One region of the Erwinia papayae genome, then DNA from elsewhere that is predicted to be linked to it. Evidence: predicted binding sites of a transcription regulator. Region 1 holds the regulator's gene; each other region holds the start of a gene.
The links. Region 1 encodes CRP, which controls carbon source genes, mostly activating them, when cyclic AMP is high. Its sites were predicted from a motif close to ATGTGANNNNNNTCACAT; they were not measured.
Positions count from the first base shown of each region.

Region 1 (3,887 bases):
GCTGAATTCTCACCCTGGTGGCACTGTAGCCATTCTGACTGACAAACATCACCGTCATCAGTATCCAGTACGGTTTAGGCAAATCAAAAAACAGCGCCAGCGAACTGGCAAAACTCAGCATCACCGCGAAACGGGCGGCGGTACGCAGCGCCGAAGACTTCAGTGAGAGATAGCTTTTTATCGCGGGCAGCAGTGGCAACCTGCGCTGACGGTCCGCCATCAGGTCGCGCTGATAAAGAGGGCGCTGAGTACGCAGCACGCGCGCAATACGGCTGAAATGGTAATAACAGAAGTTGCCGACCGGATTATCCGGATGCTGACGGGCAATTTTTGCCAGTGCCTGCAACTGCTTATCCATAGTAAAGCGTTCAGGTAACCGATGATAAAGAATGTCGTCTGCCAGCCTGCGTAGCCGGGCGGCAATCGTTCGGGCATTCCAGCGGATCACTGCTTCAGCGTGGCTTTGTTCTACCAGTTTTTGCACCTCTGTCGGCTGGTGCAGGCTGACGGAAATGTGCTCCTGTAAATCCAGCGCTACCTGAAAGGCGCGGGTCAGCCGTTTATGATGATTGTGATTATTGGCGGCTAGCATATGCATCTGCTGATAGCAGGTGGTGATCAAATCCACCGCTTTTTGCTGGCGGGTAAGCAGTGGCGGCAGGGCCTTTTCCGGATCGGTTAGCTTTGTCAGCAAAGAATATTTTGCCTCGCAATAATCAGCCAGCTCACGATACATCAGGCTCAATGTTTCCCGCATCGGCTGCTCTTTCCACAGCCAGAACCAGAACCAGTTGAAAACACCATACCAGACGGTGCCCAGTATATAGAGCACAGGGGGCTGCCAGATGGGCATTCTGCCGGCAAGACTGAGAGTGAAAATAGCGGCAATCAACGAACCGGGTAACAACCGGCCGTGCAGTGGACTGATTTCTCCGGTGACACCCAGCAACATGGCCATCACAAACAGGATGGCGGGCAGGGGAATCTGCTGTTCGCCGAGATACTGGATAAGAAAGCTACTAAAGGCAAAGAGGCTGCCGCCAACGGTCAGACGTTTGAAAAAACGTTTGTGGGGAGTATCCAGGCCAGCAATGTTGCAGCAGGCAGGAACCAGAGAGAAGAGTAATCCGTTTTGCAGGTAGCCCGTCAGCCATCCGACAGCGACGGGCAGACAGAGCACCATTGTCTGGCGTAATGCGTAATTAACTTCGGGGTGATAAATGATTCTACGCCACATGGCTCCCTACCGATAAAAGGCGCAACAAAACTGTTACGCCGTGGAGCAGAGTCGTTTAGCGTGTGCCATAAACCACGATGGTTTTCCCATGCGCTGAAATCAGATTCTGATCTTCCAACATTTTCAGGATACGGCCCACTGTTTCACGTGAGCAGCCAACGATCTGACCGATCTCCTGACGGGTAATCTTAATCTGCATACCGTCCGGGTGAGTCATGGCATCTGGCTGTTTGGCCAGATTAAGCAGTGTCTGGGCGATGCGGCCGGTGACATCAAGAAACGCTAAATTACCTACTTTCTCTGATGTTACTTGCAGGCGGCGCGCCATTTGCGAAGAAAGGCGCATCAGAATTTCCGGATTAACCTGAATCAGCTGACGGAATTTTTTATACGAAATTTCAGCAACTTCACAGGCGGTTTTTGCCCGAACCCACGCACTACGTTCCTGACCTTCTTCGAACAGGCCAAGTTCGCCAATAAAATCACCCTGATTAAGATAAGAGAGGATCATCTCCTTGCCTTCTTCATCCTTGATAAGCACCGCTACCGCGCCTTTGACAATGTAGTAGAGCGTTTCCGCTTTTTCACCCTGATGAATCAGCGTGCTTTTGGATGGATACTTATGAATATGGCAATGTGACAGGAACCATTCAAGTGTCGGGTCTGTTTGCGGTTTGCCGAGAACCATTCGCTGTTATCCTCTGTTGTTATCGTGCCTTAAATTCAGGGGCAGAATTCCCTGTCAGGCGATGAAATACTGAAGCGTTACCCTGTCAGGAAATTTTTTCTGGCCTTAGCTCAAAGCCTGGCTCGTTATGTCATTCCGTTTCGTCATGATTTGTAGAGTACTGACGAAAATTTTACAGTCTTTTTGTAGCATAGCTTTGCACCAGTGTCTTCTGTTCTCTTTATTCAGCATAGTGGGAAGTTTGTCGGATTGCCGTTTTTATGGCTTAAGCGTAATCTGGAGTTAATTGAATGAATTAGGAGCATTGACATGCAGGCACGAGTCAAGTGGGTGGAAGGGCTGACCTTTTTAGGCGAATCCTCTTCAGGGCATCAGATACTGATGGATGGCAACTCCGGAGATAAAGCGCCCAGCCCGATGGAGATGGTACTGATGGCGGCAGGTGGATGCAGCGCTATTGACGTGGTGTCAATTTTGCAAAAAGGCCGCCATGACGTAAAAGATTGCGAAGTGAAGCTCACGTCAGAGCGGCGGGAAGAGGCTCCCCGATTGCTTACCCATATTAATCTGCACTTTATCGTTACCGGTGATGAGCTAAGTGATAAAGCTGTCTCACGGGCAGTCGATCTTTCGGCTGAAAAATACTGCTCCGTGGCTCTGATGCTGGGTAAGGGTGTCACCATTACCCACAGTTACGAGGTGGTTGCGCGCTAAGCGCAATGTCGCCCTGTCAATGCAGGGCGCTACTCTATTTTTTTGCCTTCCATCAATCGTTTGACTAACGGCACCATGATCAGCTCCATGCCAGCCCCATTTTACCGCCAGGCACCACCAGGGTATTGATGCGGGAAATAAACGAGCCCTGAAGCATGGTCAGCAGATAAGGGAAATCGATATCTTCCAGCGCCTGAAAATGAATAACCACAAAGCTTTCGTCCAGCGACGGAATGGAGCGGGCAGCAAACGGATTTGAGGTATCAACGGTTGGCACCCGCTGAAAGTTGAGGTGAGTGCGGGAGAATTGTGGGGTGATAAAATTAATGTAATCTTCCATTGAGCGCACGACAGAATCCATCACCGCTTCGCGGGAATGACCACGTTCACTGGTATCGCGTACCAGTTTCTGTATCCATTCAAGGTTAACAATCGGCACCACGCCGCCGTGCAGCCCTTCATAAAACAGCACATCGGTAGGTTCCGGCAACGGCTGCCAGGGCGTGAAGGTGCCGGGAACCTGATTCCAGGGCACGGCTTCATCGTAGGTATGCAGATATTTGCGTGACTGGCCGTTTCCGCTTTCGCCATATTGTCTGAAGGTCTGTTCCAGTAGCGCAAAGTCATTGGCTTCAGGCCCAAAATAACTGATATGACGACCCAGGTCCCGTGCCTTACGAATAGCCATATCCATTTCTGGTCGGGTATACCGGTGAAAGCTGTCTCCTTCTACTTCAGCAGCATGCAGGTTCAACTGCTGAAATATCTTGCGGAAGGCGCGACTGGTGGTGGTAGTTCCGGCTCCGCTGGAGCCGGTCACGGCGATCACCGGATGTTTAGCAGACATAAACGGGTTCCTTGTGCATATGGACCCGCCATTGTTATCACGTTTTGTTGCTTTGTGTCATCTTCCCTTCAATCCGAAGCGGGTGAGAGAGATTATTCAATGAAGCTCAGGCTGAACAGGGGTTTGGCTGCCGGAGACAAAAGATTGGTATTTTCCGGGTAGGTTGCCAGCAGAGGGAAAAATACGGAACTACCAATAATACTTCTGCCTTCCACTTTTTGCGTATGCAATCCCCAAATATTTTGATAGGTCATTGGGACAACTTTTCCGTTAAGAGAGGTATTACCGATATACAGCATTATATGCCCGTCCACATGTATCAATGTGGTAAACGGTTTTCCGTGTTCAGCCAGATAACTTATCCGTGAATTCACATCCTGATGACTCAGATCCACCATTTT
Region 1 covers NZ_JBZCHT010000013.1:1,150,258-1,154,144, forward strand. Annotated here, with positions in the region: gene AC3RPL_RS21335 (YccS/YhfK family putative transporter) at 1-1,237, opposite strand, end outside; gene crp (cAMP-activated global transcriptional regulator CRP) at 1,293-1,925, opposite strand; gene AC3RPL_RS21345 (OsmC family protein) at 2,235-2,639, shown strand; partial or broken gene AC3RPL_RS21350 (phosphoribulokinase) at 2,669-3,486, opposite strand; gene AC3RPL_RS21355 (SH3 domain-containing protein) at 3,579-3,887, opposite strand, start outside.

Region 2 (3,887 bases), on a different contig from region 1:
TGATAGAGTTGCTGCCAGCTGGCGACACGCGTCGCATCTGGCTGAAGCGTGGTGGCGACAGGGCTGGCCATGTTTTGCTGTGCGGCAGGCACATTGGTATAGACCCCGGCGGCAACGGCGGCAAAAATTGCTGCTCCCAGTGCGCAGCATTCATCGGAGGCGACGATATCCAGCGGCCGGTTCATCACATCGCAACACACCTGCATAATTGCCGGTGATTTACGCGTAATACCGCCCAGCGTCAGCAGGTTTTCCACCGGAACAGACTGCCGTTCAAAGCACTCCATAATCGCCCGTGCGCCAAACGCGGTCGCCGCGATAAAACCGCCGAACAGCGCCGGGGCATCGGTGCCAAGATTCACGCCGCTGATCACCCCCTGCAAACGCTGATTGGCAAACGGGGTGCGGCGACCGTTGAACCAGTCGAGCACCACCGGCAGATTTTCCAGCTGCGGATCGGCGGCCCAGCTGCGGGTCAGATCGTTGAGCAGACCGTGCTGAATCTCCGCCAGTTCCGCCGCCAGCTGAGGATGTCGCTCCGCCGCCTGCACCAGCGGCCAGCTCAGCAGGCGACTGAACCAGGCATACATATCGCCAAACGCTGACTGGCCGGCTTCCAGCCCGATCATGCCGGGGATGACGCTGCCGTCCACCTGTCCGCAGATCCCTTCAATGGCCCGGCCCGCAATGCGTTGCGGATCGGCAATCAGAATGTCGCAGGTGGAGGTGCCAATGACTTTGACCAGGGTGTATGGCCCGGCTCCCGCGCCAACGGCCCCCATATGGCAGTCAAAGGCACCGCCGGAAAGGGTCACGTTCTGATGCAGCCCCAGGCGCGCCGCCCATTCAGCGGTCAGCCTGCCAACCGGGACGTCAGCGGTCCAGGTTTCCGTAAACAACGGCACGTCGAGATGGCGGGTAAGCAGCGGGTCCAGCGCGTCGAGAAATGCTTTCGGCGGCAGCCCCTGCCAGTCCGGGTGCCATAAGGATTTATGTCCGGCGGCACAGCGCCCCCGGCGAATCTCTGACGGGGCGGTGGTGCCACTGAGCAGCGCCGGCACCCAGTCGCACAGTTCCACCCAGGAGACGGCGGCCGCGCGCACCGCGGCGTCTTCCCGGCTGACGTGCAGGATCTTGGCCCAGAACCATTCAGATGAATAAATGCCGCCGATAAAACGCGAATAGTCTTCAAACTGGCCGCTGTGACAGAGAGCAGTGATCTCCTCCGCTTCTTTAATCGCGGTGTGATCTTTCCACAGCACGAACATGGCATTGGGGTTGTCAGCGAATTCAGGGCGCAGCGCCAGAACGTTACCGTCGCGGTCGATGGGGGCCGGGGTGGAACCGGTGGAATCAACGCCAATACCCACCACATTCTGGCGCTGCGCGGGCGACATTTTCGTGACAACGTCACATATGGCCCGTTCCAGCGCGTCAATATAGTCCTGGGGATGATGGCGAAACTGATTGCGTCGGCTCTGGCAGTACAGGCCCTGCTGCCAGCGCGGGTAAGTCACCACGCAACTGTACAGCTCCCGACCGCTGGCACACTCCACCGCCAGCGCACGTACCGAATCACTGCCAAAATCCAGCCCGATGGTAATGGCTTCCCTCTGCATGATGTTTTCTCCAGCCGCTCAGTGTCTGATGTCTCATTACCCTAAGAATTGTCAGCAACAGGCGTTAGGAAGGGGACGCTGCAAATATGCACTTTTCTGTCATTTGCGCAGCTTTTGTGATGGGCTTCAAATGTTAAAAGGAGGTTAATATGGCTGAATGCATGGATAATTCAGCTGGAATCTCAGGGTGTGATAGCGCTCTCCCTTTCGCTGCCAGCTTACCGCTAAAACTAATGCATTCCGGCATCTGTGGCACTGTTCAGGTGCGGAAATAGCGGAATTACAGTTGTTTAAGTTCTCAGCATCGCCAATGTTACCGTTTACATCACACCGCAAAAAGCGGGTACTGAGCCGGAGAGCCTCATGCACAAAATTACTCACGCGCTGGCCGCGATTGGCCTCGCCACCCTTATGTCACATTCAGCTATCGCCGACACCATGAAGTTGGGTTTTCTGGTTAAACAACCGGAAGAACCCTGGTTCCAGACCGAATGGCGATTCGCTGACAAGGCCGGAAAAGAGATGGGCTTTGAAGTGATCAAAATCGCCGTCCCGGACGGTGAAAAAACCCTTAATGCTATCGACAGTCTGGCGGCCAGCGGCGCGAAAGGCTTTGTTATCTGTACGCCCGACCCGAAACTTGGCTCTGCCATCGTGGCAAAAGCCCGCAGCTATGACCTGAAGGTGATTGCGGTTGACGACCAGTTTGTCACCGCGAAGGGCAAACCGATGGATACCGTACCGCTGGTGATGATGGCGGCGACCAAAATCGGTGAGCGTCAGGGACAGGAGCTGTACAAAGAGATGCAGAAGCGCGGCTGGGATGCGAAGGACACCGGGGTGATGGCGATCACTGCCGATGAGCTGGACACCGCACGTCGTCGTACCTCCGGCTCGATGGATGCGCTGAAAGCAGCGGGTTTCCCGGCGGCGCAAATCTATAAAGTGCCGACCAAATCCAATGATATTCCCGGTGCCTTTGATGCCGGTAACTCACTGCTGGTGCAGCACCCGCAGGTGAAACACTGGCTGATTGTCGGCATGAATGACAACACCGTGCTGGGTGGCGTTCGCGCTACCGAAGGTCAGGGTTTTAAAGCACCGGATGTCATCGGCATTGGCATTAACGGGGTGGATGCGGTGAGCGAACTGTCAAAAGGCCAGGCCACCGGCTTCTACGGTTCACTGCTGCCCAGCCCCGACGTGCATGGCTACAAGAGTATCCAGATGCTCTACAACTGGGTAACCAAAGGGGCTGAACCGGCGAAATTTACTGAAGTGACGGATGTGGTGCTGATTACCCGCGAAAACTTCAAAACCGAACTGGCTAAAAAAGGCCTGATGTAGCAGCGGAAGGGTCGTCTTTAAGGCGGCCCGTCACCTTTGCAGGAGGAGTGATGAGCACACAACCCCCTTATCTGAGTTTTCACGGTATCGGCAAAACCTTTCCCGGTGTGAAGGCTTTGCAGGATATCAGTTTTACCTGTGAGGCCGGACAGGTTCACGCGCTGATGGGTGAAAACGGTGCCGGAAAATCGACGCTGCTGAAGATCCTCAGCGGCAGCTACCGGCCTGACAGCGGTGAAATCCGTCTGAAAGGCGAGCCTGTCAGCTTCGGTCATACCACCGATGCGTTGGACGCCGGGGTGGCGATTATCTATCAGGAGCTGCACCTGGTGCCGGAAATGTCGGTGGCCGAGAATATTTATCTGGGGCAACTGCCACAGCGGGCCGGACTGGTTAACCGCAGGCTGTTGCGCTATGAAGCCGGTCAACAGCTGGCGAATCTGGGTATGGATATCGATCCGGACACGCCGCTGAAAGCGCTGTCGCTGGGACAGTGGCAGATGGTGGAGATTGCCAAGGCGCTGGCGCGTAATGCCAAAGTGATCGCCTTTGACGAGCCGACCAGCTCACTCTCCGCGCGTGAAATTGAGCACCTGTTCCGGGTGATCCGCAAACTGCGCGATCTGGGAAGAGTGGTGTTGTACGTCTCACACCGGATGGAAGAAATTTTTGCGCTGAGCGATGCCATCACCGTGTTTAAAGACGGGCGCTATGTGCGCACCTTCAGTGATGTGGCGAATACCAGCCATGACCAGCTGGTGCAGGCAATGGTGGGCCGGGAAATTGGCGATATCTATGGCTATGCGCCGCGTCAGACCGGAGAGGTGCGGCTGAAACTGGATCGGGTACAGGCGAAGGGCGTGCGGATGCCGGTTTCGCTCAGCGTGCGCGCCGGGGAAATTGTGGGTCTGTTTGGGCTGG
Region 2 covers NZ_JBZCHT010000009.1:1,151,492-1,155,378, reverse strand. Annotated here, with positions in the region: gene AC3RPL_RS10300 (ribulokinase) at 1-1,619, opposite strand, end outside; gene AC3RPL_RS10295 (arabinose ABC transporter substrate-binding protein) at 1,983-2,966, shown strand; gene araG (L-arabinose ABC transporter ATP-binding protein AraG) at 3,017-3,887, shown strand, end outside.
Region 2: a site for CRP is predicted at 1,734-1,751, ahead of AC3RPL_RS10295 (arabinose ABC transporter substrate-binding protein). Genes of this name have one in related genera too.

Region 3 (3,887 bases), on a different contig from region 1:
CCACCTTTGGTGAGTCCGCACCGGCAGGTGAGCTGTTTAAAGTGTTTGGTTTCACCGTGGATAATGTGGTCGCCATGGCCAAAGGCCTGCTCTGATATCTGAGGTTCGCCCTTGCGGGCGAACCTTTCCTCTTTTACCCCACAGTCTGTTCCCGCAGGTGAAAATCCTGACTTAGCGGAAACATGGGTTCCGTAATTTTCTGTACCGATGCTTTTTCCTCTTCCTTTGGCTCCTGCTGATAGGGTTTGGAATGACCATAGAAGCGTCCGTTCTGGTTTACCGAAAGCGACTCGCACTCGATAGTGCCGTCCAGATGCCCGTTCGCATTCACTGCCAGCTCATGGCTGCGACAAACTCCTTTCAGCTCGCCGCTGATTTCGATGCGATTTGCATAGACCTCTCCATCCACCCGACCATTTTTCTGCACAAAGACGGTTTTTTCAGAATTGATAACACCATTGACCGTACCATTAATATGGATGTCACCGATTGCATTGATTTCCCCCACAATCAGACAGGTTTCCGGGATAGTGGTGGTATCTGATTTATTGTGTACGGTGACGGCAGAAACCGTTTCCTCATGCTCCATGATTTCACTCTCAGGCATTGCGTCAGCTGCTGATGAGGGAGGAAGGGAGGATTGCGGTGGGATGATTATGTTGTCTTTGCGTTTAAACATCGTTATTTCCTTATTAAACAATAAATTCCTGAATGTTGCTCCGGCAACAATGGTCGAAGCCAGCCCGAACAACAAGCCTTTGAACTGGCGGATCAGTTCCAGTGAGGTTTCCCAGCCCAGGCTGAATGTAATCAGTACCAGGAGCCAGATTAGCCAGACAAACCAAAGCAGGTTGTAATTCATATTCCGGTGCGGTTAATACCAGAGGAAGGAGAGAGGAGGGCAGCAATCACCGCAATGGCGATCGGATATTTCTTAACCCGGCACTCCTTCCCTGGAGCGATTACTGAGTCGCCACGATTGTGACGTGGCCAGTGTGCGGTAACCAGCCTCGTTAATACTAACATCCGGCGACACACTGGTTACATTTAGCGTCATTTACTTTACTCCGCAGCCCAGGATCGTGGTTAAGATTTTAAACTGTGAGATTACTAAATGTGATCCTGGTCAGATTTTTAGCTTATTGCGACAGGTATCCATTCCAATTATTCCTGATAATCTCTATTGTAGCTGAACCGTTTCAGTTATTGTTATCATTGCTGAAAGTTAGCTTAAAAGTCTTGATGAGTGCGTAAGAATTCTCTGTACAAGCGTAAACGTCTGCCTCAGGCTAACGCTCCAGTTTTGTACCGAATTCTGATGCAGGGGTGATATGACGGTTCGCATTGCCATAAATGGTTTTGGTCGTATTGGACGTAATGTGCTGCGTGCGCTTTATGAAACAGGACGCCATGACGAAATCACTGTCGTAGCCATTAATGAGTTGGCTGAAGCTGCCGGTATGGCGCATTTACTGAAATACGACACCAGTCATGGCCGTTTCGCCTGGCCTGTTCGCCAGCAAAGTGATTCTCTGTGGGTGGGTGAGGATTGCATTCGCCTGCTGCACCGGGCAGAGATTAGCAGCCTTCCGTGGCATGAGCTGAATGTGGATGTGGTGCTGGACTGCACCGGCGTGTACGGCAGCCGCGCCGACGGCGAGGCACATCTTGCTGCCGGGGCAAAAAAAGTCCTGTTTTCACATCCGGGTGGTCACGATCTTGATGCCACAGTGGTTTACGGCGTGAATCAACAGGCCCTCAGGCCTGACGACAGAATCGTTTCCAATGCCTCCTGCACGACTAACTGCATAATTCCTGTTATCAAACTACTGGATGACGCTTTCGGTATTGAGTCAGGCACGGTCACCACCATTCACTCTGCCATGCACGATCAGCAGGTCATTGATGCCTACCATACCGATTTGCGGCGAACCCGAGCGGCCAGTCAGTCAATCATTCCGGTTGATACCCGTCTTGCCGCTGGCATTTCGCGTATTTTTCCGAAATTCAGCGACTGTTTTGAAGCCATTGCCGTGCGTGTCCCGACGATAAACGTGACGGCAATTGACCTGAGCGTGAGTGTGAGAGCAGCGGTAAATGCCGCAGAGGTCAACGCGTTGCTGCTTAATGCCGCAGAGGGAGCATTTAGTGGTATAGTTGACTACACGGAATTACCGTTAGTCTCCATAGATTTTAACCACGATCCGCACAGTGCCATTGTGGACGGCACGCAAACGCGGGTCAGCGGTCAGCATCTGATCAAAACACTGGTCTGGTGCGACAATGAATGGGGCTTTGCTAACCGGATGCTTGACACCACGTTAGCGATGGCCGCAAGCGGCTTCAGCCAGGGCGCGGGTTGCGCCTTTAAAATTTAGAGAATCAACGAGAGGACTCACCATGTCTGTAATTAAGATGACCGAACTGGATCTTGCCGGGAAACGTGTACTGATTCGCTCCGATTTAAACGTACCGGTGAAAGAAGGGAAGGTTACGTCAGATGCGCGTATCCGTGCTTCGCTGCCGACCATCGAAGCCGCCCTGAAACAGGGTGCAAAAGTAATGGTTACCTCCCATCTGGGACGTCCGACTGAAGGTGAATATAACGAAGAGTTCTCCCTTCTGCCCGTCGTTAATTATCTGAAAGATAAATTGTCCGCGCCTGTGCGTCTGGCGAAGGATTATCTGGAAGGCGTTGAGGTTGCAGCCGGTGAGCTGGTGGTTCTGGAAAACGTTCGCTTCAACAAAGGCGAAAAGAAAGACGACGAAACCCTCGCGAAAAAATATGCGGCTCTCTGCGATATCTATGTGATGGATGCATTTGGTACGGCTCACCGTGCGCAGGCTTCCACCCACGGCGTGGGTAAATTTGCGCCGATCGCCTGCGCGGGCCCCCTGCTGGCCGATGAACTGGACGCGCTGGGTAAAGCACTGAAAACACCTGCTCGTCCGATGGTAGCCGTGGTGGGTGGTTCCAAGGTTTCCACTAAATTTGACGTACTGAATTCGCTGGTGAAAATCGCTGACACAGTGATTGTCGGCGGCGGTATTGCTAACACTTTCGTTGCTATCGATAACAATGTCGGCAAATCGCTGTATGAGCCAGATTTCGTTGAAGCTGCGAAAAAACTGCGCGATGAATTCAAAATTCCAGTGCCAACTGACTCCCGCGTAGGCACAGAATTCTCTGAAACTGCGCCCTCCACGGTGAAAAAAGTCTCCGAAGTCAGTGATAACGAAGAGATCATGGACTTTGGCGATGAAACCGCTCTGGCAATGGCTAAATTGCTGAAAGAAGCCAAAACTATCCTGTGGAACGGCCCCGTTGGAGTGTTTGAATTCCCTAACTTCCGTAAAGGCACTGAGATTGTCGCAAAAGCCATTGCAGACAGTGACGCATTCTCTATCGCCGGTGGCGGTGATACGCTTGCAGCGATCGATCTGTTTGGTATTGAAGATAAGATCTCTTACATCTCTACCGGCGGTGGTGCTTTCCTGGAGTTTGTTGAAGGTAAGAAACTGCCAGCAGTCGCGATGCTCGAAGAGCGTGCAAAACAATAATTTTGAGGCGGAGGGTGACTTCCGCCATAGAAAATTTGCCTGATTTTCAGGCACCAAATCCATTACTACGACCGACGAAACAGGACAAAAAACATGTCTAAAATTTTTGATTTCGTAAAACCAGGCGTTGTCACCGGTGATGACGTGCAAAAAATCTTCAAAGTTGCGAAAGAGAATAAATTTGCATTGCCGGCAGTGAACTGCGTGGGAACCGATTCTATCAACGCTGTCCTGGAAACTGCTGCGAAAGTGAAAGCGCCGGTCATCATCCAGTTTTCTAACGGTGGTGCAGCATTTATTGCCGGTAAAGGAATTAAATCTGACAA
Region 3 covers NZ_JBZCHT010000002.1:302,201-306,087, reverse strand. Annotated here, with positions in the region: gene tkt (transketolase) at 1-95, shown strand, start outside; gene AC3RPL_RS01405 (bactofilin family protein) at 134-862, opposite strand; gene epd (erythrose-4-phosphate dehydrogenase) at 1,332-2,378, shown strand; gene pgk (phosphoglycerate kinase) at 2,401-3,561, shown strand; gene fbaA (class II fructose-bisphosphate aldolase) at 3,655-3,887, shown strand, end outside.
Region 3: a site for CRP is predicted at 1,115-1,132, ahead of epd (erythrose-4-phosphate dehydrogenase). Genes of this name have one in related genera too.

Region 4 (3,887 bases), 290 kb from region 1:
TTGAAGGCATCAGCTATCTGGATGGGGGGATCAGCGATGCGATTCCGGTCAGAGAAGCGGCCCGACGCGGTGCCGAAACCATTGTGGTGATCCGCACCGTGCCGTCGCAAATGACCTACACGCCGCAATGGCTGAAACGCCTCGAACGCTGGCTGAGCGACGGTGCCTTGCAGCCGCTGATGAATGTCATGCATCTGCATGAGGAGAGCTATCGCCAGACGCAGGAATTTATCGAAAATCCTCCCGGCGATCTGACTATTATTGAAATTTTCCCGCCGCAGCCGCTGGCCAGCATGGCGCTGGGCAGTCGGGTAGCGTCACTGAACAAGGATTATCATCTGGGCCGCCGCTGTGGGCGCTATTTTCTGGCGACGGCAGGCCAGTGGTTGCAGGAAAACCGTTTGCAGCTTAGCCGACAAGCGGTGGTGCCAGCCACGCCGGTGGCTAATGAGCCTGAGCGCACGGTGAACATGCCCGGCACGCTGGCGGATAACGATGCGGATTACAATGAAGGATCGCTGGCATGAATGCTGGTTTTGTTGATACCCATTGCCACTTTGATTTCGCGCCCTTCAGCGGCGATGAAGCTGAAAGTCTGCGGCTGGCTGCCGCAGCGGGGGTGGAAAAAATTATTGTGGTTGGTGTGGCTGCCAGTCGTTTTGCCGGGGTGATGGCGCTGGCTGACCGCTGGCCACCGCTTTATGCCGCGCTGGGTACGCATCCGATGGCGATGGCGGAATATGATGATTTCTCTCTGCAACGGCTGGAAGATTACCTGAAGCAACGCCCGCAAAAGCTGGTGGCGATTGGCGAGATAGGGCTGGATCTGTTTATCGCTGACCCTCAGTTCGACAAACAGCTGGCTGCGCTGGATGCACAGCTGCGGCTGGCGCGGGATTACGATCTGCCGGTAATCCTCCACTCCCGCCGTACCCACGATAAGCTGGCGATGGCGCTGCGTAAATTCTCTCTGCCACGGCGTGGCGTGGTACACGGTTTTGCCGGTAGTGAGCAACAGGCGCTGGCTTTTATCCGGGCGGGCTATGCCATTGGTGTGGGCGGCACCATCACCTATCCTCGCGCCAGTAAAACCCGCCATGCCATAGCCCGCCTGCCGTTAAGCGCGTTGCTACTGGAAACGGATGCTCCGGACATGCCCGTGCAGGGTTTTCAGGGAGAGCCGAACCGTCCGGAGAGAGTGCGGGTGGTGTGGCAAAGCCTGTGTGAAATCCGTCCTGAATCCCCGCAGGAGATAGCCGAAACGCTGCGTGAAAATACCCGCCGGGTGTTTGGCATTTAGCCGGGGTTGGTCATCCCGTACTGGGGGGCAGGGACGTCATGCATTTCCAGACGTGGTAGCCGCGGCGGATGTTACAATAATCACATTCTGTTGCTGCCGTTGTTTTCACCACTTAATGACCGGACACCCGCCCGTATCGCAAAATTCTGTGATAATGATCGCTTTCAATATACAAATACTGCAACGACACTATTATGCATGTGAAACTAATCACAGTTAGCAGTCCGCATAGACTGTTATTATTTTAACATTCTTCTGTGGAGAGCATTATGACTGACTCAACTGCCATCCGTGCGCTGCACCTGATGGACCTGACCACGCTGAACGATGATGATACGGATGAAAAAGTCATCGCGTTATGCCGTCAGGCGAAATCTCCGGCAGGCAATACTGCCGCTATCTGTATCTATCCCCGTTTTATTCCCGTTGCCCGTAAAGCCCTGCATGAACAGGGTACGCCGGAGATCCGCATCGCCACCGTGACCAATTTTCCTCACGGCAACGATGATATTGATATTGCGCTGGCGGAAACCCATGCCGCCATTGCTTACGGTGCCGATGAAGTGGATGTGGTGTTTCCTTATCGGGCATTGATGGCGGGTAATGAAGAGGTGGGCTATGACCTGGTTAGCGCCTGTAAAGAGGCGTGCGCCGATGCGGGCGTATTGCTGAAAGTCATTATTGAAACCGGCGAACTGAAAACCGCTGAGCTTATTCGTCAGGCGGCCGACGTGGCGATTGAGGCGGGTGCGGATTTTATCAAAACCTCAACCGGCAAGGTGCCGGTCAACGCCACGCCGGAAGCGGCGGAAATTATGCTGCGGGTGATTGCCGATAAAGGCGTCCGCCATCAGGTGGGCTTCAAGCCTGCGGGCGGGGTGAAAACGGCGGAAGATGCAGCCCTGTATCTGAAGCTGGCTGACGAGATTCTCGGCAGCGATTGGGCCGATGCGCGTCATTTCCGTTTCGGGGCATCCAGCCTGCTGGCCAGCCTGTTAAATGCGGCGGGTTTTTCCGACGCGAAAAGTGATTCAGCCTATTAAAGGTCAGGAGGAAACGTGTTCCTGCCGCAAGAAATTATCCGTAAGAAAAGAGATGGTCAGGCGCTGAGCGAAGAAGAAATTCGCTTTTTCATCAACGGCGTTCGCGATAACTCAGTCTCGGAGGGGCAAATCGCGGCGCTGGCGATGACCATCTACTTCCACGATATGACGCTGGCTGAGCGGGTGGCGCTGACGATGGCAATGCGCGACTCCGGCTCGGTGCTTAACTGGCAGGGGATGAATCTTCACGGCCCGGTGGTGGATAAACACTCCACGGGCGGGGTGGGCGACGTTACCTCGCTGATGCTGGGACCGATGGTGGCGGCCTGTGGCGGCTATGTTCCGATGATCTCCGGGCGCGGGCTGGGTCACACCGGCGGCACGCTGGATAAGCTGGAAGCGATCCCCGGTTTTGCTATTTTTCCGGACGATGAAACGTTCCGTCGTATTATCCGCGAGGTAGGCGTTGCCATTATCGGCCAGACCAACTCGCTGGCCCCGGCGGATAAGCGTTTCTATGCCACCCGCGATATCACCGCGACCGTCGATTCCATCCCGCTTATAACAGCTTCAATCCTTGCCAAAAAGCTGGCGGAAGGTCTGGATGCGCTGGTGATGGATGTCAAAGTGGGCAGCGGTGCCTTTATGCCCACCGTTGCGCAGTCCACTCTGCTGGCGGAGGCGATTGTCGGCGTGGCCAATGGCGCGGGTTGCAAAACCACCGCGCTGCTGACCGACATGAATCAGATGCTGGCTTCCAGCGCCGGTAATGCGCTGGAGGTGGGGGAAGCGGTGCGTTTCCTCACCGGCGAGTACCGTAATCCGCGTCTGCTGGAGGTCACGCTGGCGCTGAGTGCGGAAATGCTGGTATCCGGCGGGCTGGCGGCAAACATCCCGCAGGCGATGACGAAGCTTCAGGCCGCGCTGGATAACGGGCGTGCCGTTGAGGTGTTTTCGCAGATGGTCAGCGCGCAGCAAGGTCCGGCGGACTTTGTCGAAAACATCGATAGATATCTGCCCGCAGCGACCCTCAGTAAAGCGGTGTATGCCGATAACGCCGGGTTTGTCAGCACGATGGACACCCGCGCGCTGGGGATGGCGGTGGTGGCATTAGGCGGTGGACGCCGCCGTGCCAGTGATATGATCGATTATAGCGTTGGCTTCAGTGAGATGGTGCAGCTGGGTGACTATGTTGATCACCAGCGCCCGCTGGCGGTGATCCACGCGGCGACGGAATCTGGCTGGCAGGAGGCCGCCGCCGCGCTGAAACGGGCTGTCACCGTTGGTGAGAGTGCGCCGCCGGTCATGCCAGTTATCTGTCGCCGAATTGCCGGATAAACGGCATACTGTTCCGATCGATAAAATTTATGCTCATCGCGTTCAACACGCAGGAGACGAGAATGAAACGTGCATTCATTATGGTGCTTGATTCTTTCGGAATCGGGTACAGCAAAGACGCTGATAAATTCGGTGATGCGGGTGCGGATACCCTGGGGCACATTGCGCAGGCGTGCTTCAACGGTGAGGCCGATAAAGGACGTAAG
Region 4 covers NZ_JBZCHT010000013.1:1,441,456-1,445,342, forward strand. Annotated here, with positions in the region: gene AC3RPL_RS22895 (patatin-like phospholipase family protein) at 1-527, shown strand, start outside; gene AC3RPL_RS22900 (TatD family hydrolase) at 524-1,300, shown strand; gene deoC (deoxyribose-phosphate aldolase) at 1,570-2,343, shown strand; gene deoA (thymidine phosphorylase) at 2,359-3,681, shown strand; gene deoB (phosphopentomutase) at 3,744-3,887, shown strand, end outside.
Region 4: a site for CRP is predicted at 1,369-1,386, ahead of deoC (deoxyribose-phosphate aldolase). Genes of this name have one in related genera too.